2 regions of the Vibrio sp. VB16 genome follow, and region 1 is predicted to be linked to the other one. Evidence: predicted binding sites of a transcription regulator. Region 1 holds the regulator's gene; the other holds the start of a gene.

The links. Region 1 encodes MetJ, which represses methionine synthesis genes. Its sites were predicted from a motif close to TTAGACNTNTANANGTCTAA; they were not measured.
Region 2: the regulator MetJ is predicted to act here: its motif matches at 5,133-5,152, upstream of metE (5-methyltetrahydropteroyltriglutamate--homocysteine S-methyltransferase).

Annotation. Positions count from the first base shown of each region.
Region 1 covers NZ_CP087590.1:3,383,570-3,392,567, forward strand. The annotation lists gene metF (methylenetetrahydrofolate reductase) at 1-24, opposite strand, end outside; gene IUZ65_RS15410 (bifunctional aspartate kinase/homoserine dehydrogenase II) at 294-2,699, opposite strand; gene IUZ65_RS15415 (O-succinylhomoserine (thiol)-lyase) at 2,700-3,866, opposite strand; gene metJ (met regulon transcriptional regulator MetJ) at 4,084-4,404, shown strand; gene IUZ65_RS15425 (malic enzyme-like NAD(P)-binding protein) at 4,565-5,824, opposite strand; gene rpmE (50S ribosomal protein L31) at 6,003-6,218, opposite strand; gene priA (primosomal protein N') at 6,538-8,739, shown strand; gene cytR (DNA-binding transcriptional regulator CytR) at 8,920-8,998, shown strand, end outside.
Region 2 covers NZ_CP087590.1:2,455,790-2,464,787, reverse strand. The annotation lists gene IUZ65_RS11110 (ABC transporter permease) at 1-410, shown strand, start outside; gene IUZ65_RS11105 (nitrous oxide reductase accessory protein NosL) at 421-915, shown strand; gene dcuC (anaerobic C4-dicarboxylate transporter DcuC) at 1,009-2,379, opposite strand; gene metE (5-methyltetrahydropteroyltriglutamate--homocysteine S-methyltransferase) at 2,741-5,059, opposite strand; gene IUZ65_RS11090 (BCCT family transporter) at 5,547-7,124, shown strand; gene IUZ65_RS11085 (3'-5' exonuclease) at 7,197-7,913, opposite strand; gene IUZ65_RS11080 (DUF294 nucleotidyltransferase-like domain-containing protein) at 7,917-8,998, opposite strand, start outside.

The DNA.
Region 1 (8,998 bases):
ATGACTAGCGTGTGAATAACTCATAGTTCTCTCTCATTCGGGCTGATCGAATTTGTATTTCCGTTTTGACGTTTAGACGTCTATATGTCTGTAGAATGTAATGAAATGGGATTAATGTCAACATGATGTTCATGAAATTTTTTCATGATATTGGTGAGAGATATTCAAGGGGAATGTAGGAGGGACTAAGGTTAGTTAACATGAATTCGACTCTGGAGATAGATCGATATACCCATGGCAACGACAAGTAAAACTACCACTGCCCCTTTAAAAGCAGTGGCTAGCGTTTACATTTAAAACAGGTTTGATAATCGATTAATATCCGATTGGATCGCGCCGGCGGTTACTTCTCTGCCCGCTCCTGGTCCTCTAATCACCAACGGATTGTCCTTATACCAAGCACTTTCTATCGCAAAGATATTGTCACAGGGAAGCAAGTTAGCCAAAGCATGCTCTTTATTTAGCGCCTCAATGCCTACGGTTGCTTTACCCCCTTTCTGTAAACGAGCCACATAACGCAGTACTCTATCTTCACGCTGTGCTTTTTCTAGACGTTCAGCTAGCTGTTCACTTAGCAACTGACCTTGATCGAAAAACTGATCGATGGACAAATCTTTCAACTCGTCCGGAACAAGAGACGCCACTTTTACGCTCTCTGGTTCAATCGTCAACCCTGATTCACGCGCCAAAATAATGAGTTTCCGCATTACATCTGAACCGTCTAAATCGCAACGAGGATCAGGTTCCGTTAACCCTTGTTGCCAAGCCAATTCAACCAACTCGCTAAATGGAATAGACCCATCAAATTGTTGGAAAAGCCACGATAAAGTACCTGAAAATATTCCAGAGAATGCTGTGATTTCATCGCCACTTTCGCGCAAATCACGAACCGTATGATTGATCGGTAACCCTGCACCCACGGTTGCATTATATAGCCAATGACGCCCTGTTTTTGCAAATGCATCCTGTACTTTATGGTAAAACTCACTTGAAGCAGAACCCGCAACTTTATTGGCAGAAATTAGGTGTAAGCCTTTTTCAGCAATAGTGGGGTATTTCATTGATACCACCTCACTCGCCGTCACGTCGAGTACGATTACCTCATCATACTCTTGTTGGTGACTGAGTTGCTCTAGCCATTCATTACCATCACTTTCTACTGCTTCATCTTCATAACGACTAAGTACACTCGAGGCCTCAATACCAGCCATATTCATCCAATATGTCTGGCTACCCACTACACCTATTAATTCAAAACTCATACCTCGACGTTTTTCTATTTCGCCTTTCTGCTTAGCGAATAGTTCTAGCCAACTAGAACCGATATTGCCTTTACCACATAAAACCAAACCAACTCGCTTTTGTGCCTGAAAGAGTTGAGTGTGGATTCCCTGTACTAAAACAGAGGTATTAGATGTACGTAAAACGGCCGCTAAACTCAAACCTGATTCCGCTTCACACATAAATTCGACTGGTGCATTTTTTAGCTGCTGATAAAAGCCATGACTATGAATTGGGTTTTTCGTTACACCAGCACCAACAGCGGCGACCATTGAATAACCTTCTTTAAGCCGAATATCTGCCTCCGTTGCCGAGTCATGTAGATAACTAAGGGCACCGGATGCGACTTCTGCTGTGTAGGCAAGAAGCAGCTCGCCTTGATCCGCTTGAACTTCATAAGCCAACGGTTGTAATTGAGCTCGTTGGAGTCTTTGTAGCACTTCTTCTTTGGCTCTTTCAAATTCATGTGCGTGGCTAAATATCAGCTCAATAAGCAAAACTTCATCAAGAGAGGTTACTATCTTCGCCCCTCTACCTGAAGCCAACACTCTTTCGATTCTGGTTGAGCCGGCTTCTGGTTGATAGCTGCACCGAAGCTCTAATTCCATCGCACTTTGAGCCACGGGTTGCAGTGTTCTACTATGTAACACAGGTGCTGCCAACCTAGCTAGCTCACTGGCCTCATCTAAGCGTAGAAGAGGCAATAAACAAGCATCATTAACCTTTCGAGGATCGGCACTATAGACACCACAGACATCGCTCCAAATGGTCACTCGATGAACTTCCGCTAATGCACCAATAACCGTCGCAGAGTAATCAGAACCATTTCGGCCAAGCAAAACCGTATCCCCTTGACGATTCTTGGCCATAAAACCGGTAATGACTAATCGGTGTTGAGAATGCTGTGCCAATACTTCTTTCAATAATGGCCATGAGCTCGAACGATCAACCTCTGGTTGCGTGCCAATGTCCGCTCTCAAAAAGTCACGTGAATCGATAGCGACTGCCGCCATTTTTGCTTGACACAAGAGTTGTGAAAGCAACCTTGAAGACCAAACTTCCCCAAGCCCAAGAACCTGAGCTTCTTGCTCTATTGTTAATGGGCTTTGTAAATCAGCTAGGGCAGTAAAATCGGTATGAAGATGGTCCAACATTTTATTGGGTTCATCAATTAACTGTTGTATCAAATCTGACTGAAATCGACGCAATTCCGTTAGTATTTCATGTGCCGTTCGTCCATCTTTATTTAAAGCACTCAACCAATGGATGAGTTGATTGGTCGTGTCTCCAGCCGCAGAAACAACAATTAAATCTTCACTTTGAGAGTACTCGGCAAGAATATTTCTTACTCGTTTATAACACTCTGGATTGGCTAAGCTGCTTCCACCAAATTTATGAAGTTGACGTGTAGCGGTCATTTAAGCTGTCTCCTGAACTTTTTTAAATGCATTATCAAGATCTTCGATAAGGTCTTCACTATCTTCTAGCCCAACCGATAGCCTTAACAGTGTTTGTGCTATCCCTGCCTCTTTTAAGGCCTCTTCACCCATTGCTCGATGTGTCATTGAGGCAGGATGACAGATTAAGCTTTCTACGCCACCAAGTGACTCAGCTAATGAAAAGAGAGATAAAGCGCCAACAAACTCTTCAAGCTTATCCATCGGGCCATTAAAATCAAAACTCAACATAGAACCAAAACCAGATTGCTGCTTTTTCGCAATTTCGTGGCCCGGGTGATCTGGCAGACTTGGGTGATATATAGTGCCAACAAGATCTTGTTTTGAGAGAAAAGCTAAGATCTCACGAGAACTCTCTTCATGGATCCTCATTCGAGCGCCTAAGGTTCTTATGCCGCGTAACGTCATGTAACTATCAAACGGCGTTCCCGTCGCCCCAATACAATTCCCCCACCAGGCAAGCTCTTCGGCATGCTCTTCTGTCTTGGTAACGATAACCCCACCAATCACGTCCGAATGACCATTAATATATTTGGTTGTAGAGTGAATCACAAAATCCGCACCCAGATCTATAGGCTTTTGGTATATAGGTGTCATGAAGGTATTATCAACCGCGACCAGCGCACCAACAGTGTGCGCTTTCTCGCACGTTTCTTGAATATCAACCACTCTAACCAATGGATTAGATGGTGTTTCTAGTAGCACCAACTTAGGTTTTTTGGCTAATGCTTCATCCAGTGCGCTTAGATCGGACTGATCAATAAATAAAACGTTAAAGTCCCCTTTTTGAGCCCGAGTATTAAAAAGTCGATAGGTACCGCCATAACAATCATTCGGTGCAATAATAAGGTCATTAGGCCCAATAAAAGTAGAAACCCAAAGGTTTAGCGCTGACGTTCCGCAATTAGTGACTACCGCACCCTTTCCCGACTCTAGATCGGAAAGGGTTTGCTCTAACATGCCCCGATTTGGATTTCCTGAACGGGTATAATCATATTTAGGCACATCACCAAAACTTGGAAAGCTATAATTGGTCGACAAGTAAATTGGAGGCACAACGGCATGAAACTGAGAGTCAGATTCAATGCCCGTTCGAACGGCGATAGTGGCGGGTTTCTTTTGTTTCATGTGCTGGCTTTCCTTTGCGATCAATTCAGTTTTCATTTTTCTTTATCCGCTAACTATAACTGAATCTTGAACGTTAGAATTAATAACAAGACACTTTACTGTTAGTTTTTTAAGACGTCAATAGCTCTAGACGTCTATATGTCTTTGCTTATGGCAGTAAATCCCGCTAGAATTCTATCCCATAATTGTTTTATGACTATTTTGACAAAGGTGAGCAATGGCTGATTGGAATGGCGAATACATAAGTCCATACGCAGAACATGGAAAAAAGAGTGAGCAAGTTAAGAAGATCACCGTTTCCATCCCTCTGAAAGTTTTGAAAATTTTGACTGATGAACGAACTCGTCGTCAGATTAATAACCTACGACACGCAACGAATAGCGAACTGCTTTGCGAAGCATTCTTGCACGCTTATACAGGTCAACCATTACCAACAGATGAAGATTTGAGAAAAGATCGTCCTGATGATATTCCAACTGAAGTTAAAAAATTAATGACAGAAATGGGAATTGAATTTGAAGCGTTTGACGAAGAATAATTAATCGGTTGGGGGGAAATACTTCACCCAATTGAATTATTTACACAAGCGTGATTATTTTTCTATTTACTTAATACCCATAAACCCGTCATTCCTGATATCACAGGAATGACGGGTTTATGGGTTAAAAACGATCAATATGTTCTATTTTGAATCTCTTTTAGCACATGTAGTTCTCTGGTAGTTCAATTCTTGCAACACCAGACTCTACTGCTGCTACCGCGACGGCTTTGGCAACACGTGGAAGCAAGCGTGGGTCCATTGGCTTTGGTATAATATACTCTTTACTGAACTCAAGTTTACTTACCCCAGCAGCCTTCAATACACCTTCCGGTACCGGCTCTTTAGTCAATTGACGAATCGCTTCAACGGCGGCCAATTTCATCTCTATGTTTATTTCACTTGCACGCACATCTAACGCACCACGGAAAATAAATGGAAAGCAGATAACATTGTTTACTTGGTTTGGATAGTCTGAACGACCGGTACCCATAATTAAGTCATTTCTGACTTGGTGAGCAATCTCGGGTTTAATTTCAGGATCTGGATTTGAACAAGCAAAGACAACGGGTTTATCAGCCATCAATTTCAATGCTTCAGCTGGTAACAAATCTGGCCCTGATACACCTAAGAACAGATCAGCGCCTTCTATAACATCCTCCAACGTACGTTTGTCTGTATTGTTAGCGAACATTTTTTTATATTCATTTAGATCTTCACGACGAGTATGGATAACGCCTTTGCGATCCAACATGTAGATTTTCTCACGCTGAGCACCACATTTAATCAAAAGTTCCATACATGCTGTAGCGGCCGCACCAGCACCAAGACAGACGATGGTTGATTCCTCAAGCGTTTTGCCTTGAAGCTCTATAGCATTAAGCATACCTGCTGCTGTAACAATTGCTGTGCCATGTTGATCATCATGGAACACAGGTACATCACAACGCTCGATAAGTTGACGTTCAATCTCAAAGCAATCAGGGGCTTTAATATCTTCCAAATTGATGCCACCAAAGGTATCCGCGATGGCTGCAACTGTATTTACAAACTCTTCAGTAGTCCGATGTTTTACTTCAATATCGATGGCATCTAAATTAGCAAACCGTTTGAAAAGCAGGGCCTTACCTTCCATCACTGGTTTTGACGCCATTGGACCTAAGTTACCTAAACCTAAGATAGCAGTACCATTAGATATGACAGCAACCGTATTACCCTTTGCCGTGTACTTGTAAACGTTATCAACATTCTGTGCGATCTCCCGCACTGGCTCGGCAACGCCGGGGCTATACGCCAGCGCTAGATCTTCAGCAGAATCTGCAGGTTTAGTGAGTGCTACCGCCGTCTTACCTGGAGTCGGGTAAGCGTGATAATTAAGTGCTTGTTGACGAAAGTCATCTTGTTGGTTGTCTTCGGACATCAGATTTATTTCCAGTTGTAATTGGCAGGGGAGGTTTTTAGTATTCAGATAGATAGTAAATGATCACGACAAAACTTCCTACATAGAAAAAGGTTTAAGTCATAAAGTTTATTTTTATTGTGAGATCAAAAAAAGGACGCATAAGCGTCCTTTTTTATTCGGAATTACAACATAGCAATTACTTGCTAGATAGTGCACCGAAACGTTTGTTGAAGCGATCTACACGTCCGCCAGTATCAACGTTACGTTGCTTACCAGTGTAGAACGGGTGACATTTGTCACATACGTCTAGGTGGATAGATTCTTTTGCAAGAGTTGAGTTAAACTCAAAAGAATTACCGCAAGAACAAGTTGCGCTAACTGCTTTGTATTCTGGGTGGATACCTGTTTTCATGGGAAAACCTCATTATAGGCCGTGTCGCCATTCGATTCTAAGCCGAACACCACACGTATTTACACAAATTGGCATAAATTGATATACCGTCAAGGCGCAGTATATTAATGAAACAAGACATTGGAATCAACTCATTTGAATCTTTTTTCAACAAATTCTTCTTTTCGCGCCTAAATGACTCACTCTGCGCACATATTGTGTCTACCACCTCCCCCTAGTGATATGACACTTTCGTTCCAGTCAATGAGCATCTCTCGTAATTACATTGCGCATCAACTACACTATCCCCTCGTTTCATTAAGCTGACTACTCATCAATAATGCGTCCAACCATTGCTCAAATTGCCCTACCAGTGCCGCTAGACAAGAGGTTTGATTATCTCATTCAAGCTCATCAATTTCCGGTTATCGGTGGTCGTGTATCCGTTTCATTTGGTAGACAAACGCTTGTTGGAATAGTTACTGCTATGGTTCATCAGTCCGACTTCCCAATAAATCAGCTAAAAAGCATCAAGCAAGTATTGGATGTCGAACCTATTTGGCCAGATAATCTTTACACACTTCTTAATTGGTGCAGTCAGTTCTACCAATACCCTTTGGGCGAAACTCTTAGTAATGCGCTACCAACGGCTCTAAGAAAGGGCAAAGCTGCTGAATTTGCCTCGCTTATAGAATGGCAGATCACTGAAACTGGCAGAAATCAATTAATGAGTGGGCTTGGTCGCGCCGTGAAACAAGCCAAGGTAATGCACTTACTTGAAAATGGTTCGATAACACATCAACAAATGATTGATGAAGCGATCTCCAGTTCAGTGTTAAAAACCTTAGATGAAAAAGGTTGGATTGTTTCTACAGAAACAAAACCCAAGACGGATCGTTGGCTAGAGGAACTAGAAAATGCAGGTGAAAAACCAAAATTAAACGAAGAACAAGCGGTCGCTATCGCCACAGTGAACAGCAATAACAACTTTGGTTGTTATCTATTAGAAGGCGTAACAGGATCCGGAAAAACAGAGGTTTATCTGAATCTGATCAAACCTATTTTAGACGCTGGCAAGCAGGCCCTAGTTCTGGTCCCCGAGATAGGACTCACACCTCAGACCATCAATCGATTCAAAAGAAGGTTCAATGTTCCTGTTGCCGTTATTCATTCTGGATTAAATGACACAGAAAGGCTCAATGCTTGGTTATCAGCAAGAGAAAAACAAGCCGGCATTGTTATCGGTACCCGCTCCGCATTACTGACTCCGTTTAAAGATCTCGGCATTATTATTGTCGATGAAGAGCACGACACGTCTTATAAACAACAAGATAGCCTTCGGTATCACGCTCGAGATGTGGCCATAATGCGAGCTCATAAAGAAAATATCCCTATTGTTTTAGGCTCGGCCACACCTTGCTTTGAAACCTTGCAAAATGCCATATCAGGCAAATATCATCATCTTATATTAAGTAAACGAGCAGGTAATGCCCTACCAGCTACACATAAAGTATTGGATATAAAAGGACTCTATTTGGAGGGCGGATTATCGGCGCCTCTAATTGCTGAAATGAGAAAGCACTTAGCGTCGGGCAATCAAGTAATGCTATTTCTAAACCGTAGAGGGTTCTCTCCTGCATTAATGTGTCATGAGTGCGGATGGATAGCGGACTGTAAAAGGTGCGATGCATACTACACCTACCATCAAAATAAAAATGAAATGCGATGCCATCATTGCGGCTCTCAACGCCCAGTAGTTAGTCAATGCCAAGGCTGTGGTTCGACGCAACTCGTCACGGTAGGCGTGGGCACTGAACAATTGGAGCAACAACTCGAATCACTATTTCCTGAATTTAAAACATTACGGATCGATCGCGATAGCACAAGACGAAAAGGCTCATTGGAAGCGGCATTAAAGAGCATTCGGAACAATGAAGTTCAAATACTGATTGGCACTCAGATGCTCGCCAAAGGCCACCACTTCCCTGATGTCACTTTAGTCGGTTTACTTGATGTGGATGGTTCTTTATTCAGCAGCGATTTTCGAGCCTCAGAGCGATTAGCTCAACTCTTTATTCAGGTTGCAGGTAGAGCGGGTAGAGCAAGTAAACCAGGTGAAGTGTTATTACAAACACACCACCCAGAACACCCTTTATTACAAGCACTTCTCTACAAAGATTACCACCACTTCGCACAAACTGCGTTGCTAGAAAGGAAGCGAGCGATGCTCCCACCTTTCACCTATCTAACGCTATTTAGAGCGGAAGCAAATAACAGTGATTTGGTAGAAGATTTTTTGAGACAGGTCAGACATACACTTGAGTCCAATCCATTATTTGACAACTATTCTATGATCATGGGACCCACACCTGCACCTCTAGCAAAAAGGGCAGGGAAAGCGCGATGGCAACTCCTACTGCAAACGCCACACAGAAGCACTATGCAAAAGCTTTTACATAGTGCAAAGGCAGCCATACAGTTGTTACCTTTAGCCAAGAAAGTTCGCTGGTCTATAGATATAGAACCCCAAGACTTAAGCTGATGATTCATCAGTCGAATGTATCGTGCTTTTTATATTCGCCAATGCGACAAAGCTCACACAACTTATGCAAAATTTGTTACTCTACCCGTAAATTACATTTCTCTAAAGCAATACACTTAGAGCATAAACATATAGTTACATAACAGTTATCATCGTTAGGATATCAGAGGTTAATTATTTATGGCGACAATGAAGGATGTTGCCCAGCTTGCGGGTGTTTCAACCGCTACGGTCTCTCGCGCTTTAATGAACCCAGAAA
Region 2 (8,998 bases), 930 kb from region 1:
GTCGTTCATTCACCCTCTTTATTGTCACCTCCAGTCTATTAGGGCTTTGTTTTGTCGCACTGGCTTATATCATCAGCGTATCGGTTTCTGAAAAATCGAAAGCAGCAGGTATTGCGTTGATCACATGGTTGTTTTTTGTTCTCGTTTTCGACCTCGTATTACTGGGACTGTTGGTGGGTTCTAGTGACGCGATAACTCAACACGGCTTGGTTCAGTTAATGATGTTTAACCCCGCGGACTTGTTTCGATTGATCAATTTGTCGTCACTGAGCAGCAGTGATGTGAATGGCGTGCTTGCGGTGGCAATCAATAGCAGCTTCTCTACCGGCACGCTACTTGGCGCAATGGTGGCATGGGTAGTTATTCCTTTGGGGATTACATTAATTATTTTTAGACAAAAAAACTTATAAGAGGCATGAAATGATGAAAGAAAAAACGACGAAATGGACGCTATTACTTGCCCTGTGTATTGGGCTGATTGGCTGTGGCGAGACCTCTCAAGAAAAAATGTTAAAACAAGCCGTCGCGATAGAAACCAGTGATGAGTGCCATCTTTGCGGCATGATTATTTCTAATTATCCGGGACCAAAAGGCGAGGCGTATCAAACGGGTGGTGAAGAGGTAGTGAAATTCTGCTCTACGCGAGATCTCTTTGCGTACTTATTACAGCCTGAAAATGAAAGGCAAATTCAACAAGTTTTTGTGCATGATATGAGCAAGACACCTTGGCAAAAACCAAACGATGAGCATTTTATTGATGCCAAAACAGCGTGGTTTGTTATAGGGTCGAGTCAAAAGGGAGCGATGGGCAATACGCTTGGCAGTTTTAGCAAACAAGAAGATGCCAAAGCGTTTAGTGTAGAATTTGGCGGTGAGCTCTATCAGTTTAAAGACATTACGATTGATATTATTTAGAACGTTGTAGTTGAAATTAGGCCAATAAAAAATGCTAGTCAGTTACCTGACTAGCATTTTTAATATCAACAATTTGCTTTTAGTTAATCTAGATTAACTGGCCATCATAGGTACAAGGACAACGGTCCCTATAATCACGGTGATTAGACCTGCAAACACGGGTACCGACGTTCTTTTTACTACTTCGAATGGGCTGATTTTACCCATACCTGATGTTGCGACAATAACGCCAGAAACAGGTGAGATAGTACGACCTAAATTCGATGCTTGAAGCATTGGAATAATTAGGAAGGCTGGGTTTAGACCCAGTTTATCGGCTAACGCTGGTGCGAGTTCAACAAACGCGTAAAACGGCGCATTACCAGAACCGGTTGCGACTGCAGCAGCAACGGTCAAAATAGTTAATAGAAGCATCAGAGCAATACCGCCTGCGCCTGCTTGGTCAGCTAGGTGAAGAAGGTTATCAATAGCACCGATAGACATTAGGCCTTGAGCAAATACACCCGCCGCAACCAATAGCATGACCACACCTTTGAAAGCATCCGCCATCCCTTCATAGCAAGAATCCATATCTTCTAGCGTTTCTCTACCTTTAAAGCCTTTGGTTATGTAATCGACCATAGCACCTATGAATATCGATAAAACAACAATGGTATAAATGTCTAGGCTCAAACCTTCAATCGTTCTGCCGTTAAACAAAAAGACACCGAAAATAGGAAGGAATGGAAGCGCCGCGTAATACGCTGGTGCTTTAACTTCCATAGTAGAGATATCTACTTTTTCCATTGGTGTGTTTTCTTTTTTGTCTAAATATTTGTTCCAAAAATAGGCAGCAGCAGACATGACAACAATGGCGCAAAGTGAAACTGGCAATACGGTTTGAACAGCAAATACATCCAATGCCATGCCGGCTTTTTCAGCAGCAACCACAACATCACCAGATGTCGGAGATAGAATGATGGCGGCAGGAGAAGCACAAACGGCGACAGCAGCCGGACGGGAAATACCCATTGCTGTCATCATTGGGAATAACGTTGCCATTAAGAGCACACCAAGACCTGTTGCTGAACTTACAGCAAGAGACATTAAGCAAGCAACAATGTAGGCAGCAACTAAAAGAATATAAGGTGATTTAATGACAGCTAAAGGTTTTGAAAATTGTTTTACTACTACATTATTTGCACCAATATGGGTCATATAAGCCGCAAAGCCACAAAGCAACATGATTTGCATGCCTAAACCACCGCCACGGTGCTTTAGCATAAACTTAATGAATTCTAGTGAATCTGTGAAATAATTACCTGTGGAAGCGATTTTGGCCGGTAAAACCGTATGACCAAGTATGCCTGTCAAAATAAGGAGCAACAAACCTGCTGTAAGCAGTATCCCTGCTGGTCTGTAACCTTTTACAATGAAGTAACCTACTCCAATTGTTATTACCAATCCAATGATTAGTTCTAGCATTTCTACCTCTGCATAAATTAAGAAAAAGTCTTTTCGAGGCGAAATTAAAGCACTTGAGCATTAAATTCCGTGATCTATATTAAGTATTTTTGCTTCTTTCTGCTCAATTTCACCTTACGCGATGAGGGCCACATTTTCATCTGCTTTTTTTAAAATAACTGGAACATAATAAGGCACCTATTTCACCAAAAAAATGAGATGTAAACACAATATCGCAACTATTTAGCAATATTTTAACCTTACATAAATAGTGGATAATTTTTTGATTTTATTCGTTGAAAAGGACATGGGATGGATATTTCGTATTATATCCATCCCATGTGCATTTTTTATCAAGGGGGTGGGTGTGTTAACGGATGTATTAAGCTTTCGCTTTTGACAACTCAATACGCAATGTTTTCGCGGCAGAAACTAGGTTTGTAAGCGCGGCTTCAGTTTCAGACCAGTTACGCGTTTTCAGGCCGCAATCAGGGTTTATCCATAAACGTTCAACTGGGATCTTTTCCGCGGCTTTCTTCATCAAATTCACAATCCATTCTTCAGAAGGAATGTTTGGTGAGTGTATATCGTAAACACCGGGACCAATTGCATTTGGATAATTAAACGCTTCAAATGCTTTTAGAAGTTCCATATTAGAACGAGATGTTTCGATGGTAATGACATCGGCATCCAGTGCGGCTACGGAATCAATTATTTCATTGAATTCGCTATAACACATGTGAGTGTGAATTTGAGTCTCTGGTTTAGCACTGGCCGCTGAGATCTTAAATGCATTGACTGCCCATTTCAGATACTCAGTATGCCGACTCTTTTTAAGCGGTAGGCCTTCACGAATAGCAGGTTCATCTATTTGTATAATGTTAATACCTGCATCTTGTAAATCAGACACCTCGTCTCGTAGCGCAAGTGCCAACTGGTTTGCGATCTCTTTGCGTGAGATGTCCTCTCGTGGAAATGTCCAACATAGAATGGTGACGGGGCCTGTTAGCATCCCTTTTACCTTCTTGGTCGTTAATGATTGTGCATAAGTGGACCATTCCACGGATATTGGTTTTTCTCGTTCAATATCTGCGATCACTACCGCCGGTTTCACACAGCGTGAGCCATAGCTTTGTACCCAACCAAATTTCGTTGTTTGGAAACCTGATAAGTTCTCAGCAAAGTACTCTACCATGTCATTACGTTCTGCTTCTCCATGAACCAATACATCTAGACCTAGTGATTCTTGGCGTTCTATCGCATCGGCAATGTGCCCTTTCAGGGTTAGTGCGTAATCAGAAGTTGATAATTGACCAGTGCGATAGGCGTTACGTTGGACACGAATTTCATCCGTTTGAGGGAAAGAACCAATCGTCGTCGTTGGAAGCAATGGTAAACCTAGAACGTCAGACTGCCGTGCAGAGCGTTCGGAATATGGAACGCTTCGTTCAGCAAGCTCATTTGTGATAGTACTAACGCGCTTTTTAACCTGTGGCTTATTCACTTGTATTGAACTTTTACGCGACACAATGGGTTGGCTGTAAGTTTCACATAACAAAATGGCCTTTTGATCCCCATCAAGAGCGGCACCCAGAACACTGACTTCGGTTACTTTCTGCTTTGCGAACGCAAACCAATTTTTTACTTCTTCACTAATCTGGTCTTCTAATTCCAGATCCACTGGGCTATGTAAAAGTGAGCAGGAACTTGCTATCCATAATTTATCACCCAGCTTTTCTTTTACGGGCTGGAGTTTAGATAACTGAGAAGCGAGATCGGTACGCCATACATTGCGACCATTGATGACACCTGCAGAAAGAACCCAATCATGCGGCAGTTTTCTTAATACTTCATTAAGCTGCTCTGGTGCGGCTGAAAGATCAATGTGGAGACCATTAACGGGAAGTTTAATGATCTGGTCAAGTGTGTCTGTTACCGTATCAAAATAGGTTGTTAATAGGATTTTCAGGTCGCTTTGTAGTGTTTGATAGGCAACCTCAAATGAATTAGCCCAGAGTTCGTCTAGTTCGAGAGAAAGAATTGGTTCGTCTATTTGCACCCATTCAATACCTAGATTAGAAAGCGTTGTTAGAATAGTTTGATAAGCGGTTAATAAACGAGGTAATAATGACAAACGGTCAAAACCTTCGTCTACTTCTTTACCAAGATAAAGGTAGGATATGGGCCCAAGAAGTACCGGTTTCACTTTATGATTTGCCTTTATCGCTTCCTCTATTTCATCAAACAGTTGTGACCAACTTGCCTGAAAAACGTCATCTTTGCTGAATTCAGGGACAATGTAATGATAATTAGTGTTGAACCATTTTGTCATGTCTGATGCTGCTTTATCTTTTTTCGAATCAGAATTTCCACCACAACATACAGATTGCGTTTTCGATTGGCCGCGGGCAATACGGAATAGGGTATCAAGGTCAGGGTTGGCTTCTTTGTGTCGCTTGGGTTCGTGACCAAGAAGAAGCGTGGTGGTGAGCACATGGTCGTACCATGCAAAATCACCTGCGGTAGCAAAGCTTAAATTTGCATCAGCTTGAACTTTCCAGTTTTGATGCCTTAATTTACTGCCTACCGCTTTGAGATCAGATTGATTACTTTCACCTCGCCAATATTTTTCTAGAGCAACTTTTAATTCTCTTTGTTCGCCAATACGTGGGTAACCTAAGATATGAGTTGTCGTTGTCATGTGTCTATTCCTTATGTGTTGAGTGTATGTTTTAGAATGTCCATTCTTACTTTTTATTGTGTTTACATCCCCTAAGGATGTCTGGACGTCTAAATAATTACTCTAAACGGAATCATGAACAATCTCTAAGTATTCATCTTGATTATTAATATTTTGCATGTTGAGTCAATGCGGTTGATTGTTGCGGCTATTGGATGTCGCTACATTAATAGTAGGCTTATGTTTTGTAAGATAATTGTAGGAATGTGTTCAGTGTTTTTGATGAATGCTGTTTTAGGGTAAACTGAACATGGATCGAGGTGAAATGAGCATGAAAATCGCTTATTTAGCGACGAAGAGAGACGGCAAATCGCAGAGAGTTCAGGGGGTTTTACAGAGTAACTCCCGTCAATATTAACCGATTGGGGCAACCAATTTAGAAAGTACGGCTCGAATGAAGTACACTAAAGCCTCACAATCAAATGGAAATTTTTCTAAATGAGGACCAATGGATACCAAAAAAGATAAATACAGTATTAATAATACCGACTACACGGTCGGACAAGATAATATTCAAAAGTGGGGTTTTGATGTACATAATCCTGTTTTTGGGATCAGTGCTTCCTTAATCGGCCTCTTTTTAGTTGCCATTTTGCTGGTTGAACCGGAAACATCGAAGTCCGTATTAGACGGACTAAAGTGGCAAATAATTGGTGCCTTTGATGGACTGTTTATGTGGTCAGCCAATATTTTTGTTGTTTTTTGTTTGGCAATGATAGTTTCGCCATATGGAAAAATTCGTATAGGTGGAGACGAAGCAAAAACGGACTATACAATGATGTCATGGATAGCAATGCTATTTGCGGCAGGTATGGGTATCGGTCTAATGTTCTGGGGAGTTGCAGAACCGGTTGCTTACTTTACCGGATGGTACGAAACGCCACTCAATGTTGCTGCTAACACACCAGAAGCCGCTAAGCTTGCACTTGGTGCAACCATGTTCCACTGGGGACTTCACCCGTGGGCAATTTACGGTGTTGTTTCTCTATCGTTAGCGTTTTTTGCTTACAATAAAGGCTTGCCGCTCTCTATGCGTTCGGTCTTTTATCCGATTTTAGGCGATCGTACTTGGGGATGGCCTGGACACGTTGTTGATATTTTAGCCGTAATTGCTACGTTGTTTGGTCTTGCTACGTCACTTGGACTCGGGGCTCAACAGGCAGCCAGTGGGTTTCACCATGTGTTCGGTATTGATAATGACTTAACGTTGCAAGTTATCATTATCTTCGTCGTGACGTTATTAGCGGTTGTTTCAGTGGTTCGTGGTATTGATGGTGGCGTAAAAATTATCAGTAATATCAACATGCTTCTAGCGCTCGCGTTATTGGTGTTTGTTGCCATGCTGACTGCTGCAGTATCGATGGGAACTATACCAACTACCGTCATGGGGTATATTGAAAATATTATTCCGTTAAGTAATCCAATTGGTCGTGAAGACCAAGCTTGGATGCATGGCTGGACTGTTTTCTACTGGGCCTGGTGGATTTCATGGTCACCTTTTGTCGGTATGTTTATTGCCCGTATTTCACGCGGTCGTACTATACGTGAATTCGTGACGGCAGTATTGATTGTTCCAACGGTAGTTACGACGCTTTGGATGTCGGTATTTGGTGGTGTGGCTATAAATCAAGTCACTAATAATATTGGTACGTTAGGCGAAAAAGGGTTAACAGAAGTACCGCTTGCCATGTTCCAGATGTTTGACGCATTGCCAATGGGCAGCATTCTTTCTATGTTGGCTGTTGTGTTAGTGTTGGTCTTCTTTGTGACGTCATCGGATTCCGGTTCACTGGTTATTGATAGCATCACATCAGGTGGTAAAGTGGATGCACCCGTTCCACAACGTGTATTCTGGGCATTGGTTGAAGGTGCGATTGCTGCGGCTCTTGTTTGGGTAGGTGGCACTGAAGCTATTCAAGCCTTACAAGCCGGTGCTATTTCGACCGCCTTACCGTTCACCATTATTTTGCTGGTGATGTGTGTAAGTTTGCTTATGGGCTTGCGGACAGAGAAACGACCTTACTAATTTTCTGAATTGATAGATAAAAACAAAAACCGAGTGATTAATTAGCACTCGGTTTTTTTTATCACTAAAGTGTCACAACCACAGTTTATTGATGGGCGTCTCGGGGCTAAAATGGTAATAAATTTGCGCTTGCAGTAACTCGGCAGTCGCGATGGCATCGGTTAAGGCATCGTGCGGAGGGTAGGTGGGTAGGTTATAACGTGTTCGGCTATTGGCAAGTCGAATCGAAATCGGACGAGTATTTTTAAACCAGTCCATGAGTTTTTTAGGCTGAGTTTTTTGAATATCTGCTTCAATCTGCATGGTATCGATTACAGGAAAAACAATGCCTTCATTAATCAAACCACGAAGTGCTGCATCAAAAAAGTCACGCTCTATTCTGCGATAATGTACCACCACGACCTTGCCGGCTAGCTCATCTAATAACTGCTCCAAAATACGCAGTAAATCAGGTGCCCCTTTCAAATCGGAATGGGTAATACCATGAATTATTATCGAATCTTCCTTGAGTTTGTCTTCTGGTGTGACAAACCAGTGTTTCGCAGATCTACAAGCAATTCGTTGTAGCGTGAAGGGAACTAGACCGATACTTATAATGCTATTTTGGTTGGCATCTAGGCCAGTGGTTTCAAAATCTAAGGCGACGAATTCAATATCCTTGAGCTGGGTGTCACCATGGTAAGTGCTGGTATTATAAAAATTGGTCAGTCGGCTATCTTTACTCTCTGACGACTTTATATGTAAAAAAGCCTTCCAGTTTAAGATCTCTTGGTAATTGAGATTTTGCATTGGTTACCCCTTCATGCTATTGGCACTATAGCGGAACTTTAAAAAGTTTTGGGCACTGCTTAAAACCAAAAAGGCATCTTTCAGATTACGTCTTTCAAAATCGGACATGTTTTCAGGCTCAATATTGTTGTCGGGTTCTTGCTCTGCTTTAATGTCTAATGCTTGGTGGCGAATACGAACCAAGGAGATGAATTCCATCGCATGTTGCAGGTCTTTCCCTTTTGATGGAGGCAAGATCCCTGCTTCGATGATGTCTTCTAATCTATCAAATGAATTCTGTGATTGGGATCCGATAGCGAGAGCGTGTACACGGATCAGATCAGCTAAAGGTGCCGTACCTCGTCTTTTTAAATTAATGGAGTTGTTATGGCGACCATCTTTTTCCATCACAAAGTCTTTAAAGAAGCCTAGCGGTGGTGTGCGATTTATTGCATTTCTTGCAAGGCAGGCCAAGAAACGGTTATTCTTCTTCGCTTTTCTAAGGATAAACGCATTTAATTGTTCTGCCCATTTTGGTCTACCATACACACCGTAGAGATCGAAAAAGATGGAGCAATTAAGCAGCGTTTTTGGGTTTGGATTCTCAATCCAACTTGAAAAACACTCTTCCCATTGAGACTGCGTTTTTCGATATTCAGGATTCGTTGCCATAATGTCACCCGTGCAATAGGTATAACCGCACGCGGCTAAACCATCACAAACATAAGCAGCAAGTTCTTTAAAGTAGTCACCATGTAACGACTCTTGGTATTCATTATCGAGAATAATAGCATTGTCTTGATCGGTAACAATAAGCTGTTCATCACGCGCCATAGAGCCTAACGCTAAGAAGCAATAAGGTACGGGCGGTGGCCCGAGCTTCTCTTCGGCCAGTTCAAGAAAGCGTTGCTTAAAACTTCTACCAATTTCCGACATGGCTCGCCCCACCATGTGTGAGTTGGCATCCTCATTGACCATACGGACAAAACAATCTTTAAGTTGATTCGATAATACAATCAAGTCTTCAATGCTGTTTTGCTGAAAAATACTGCTGACAATTAACAAGCTGTTTTGGGATTCATAACGAATGATATCGGTAACTTCAA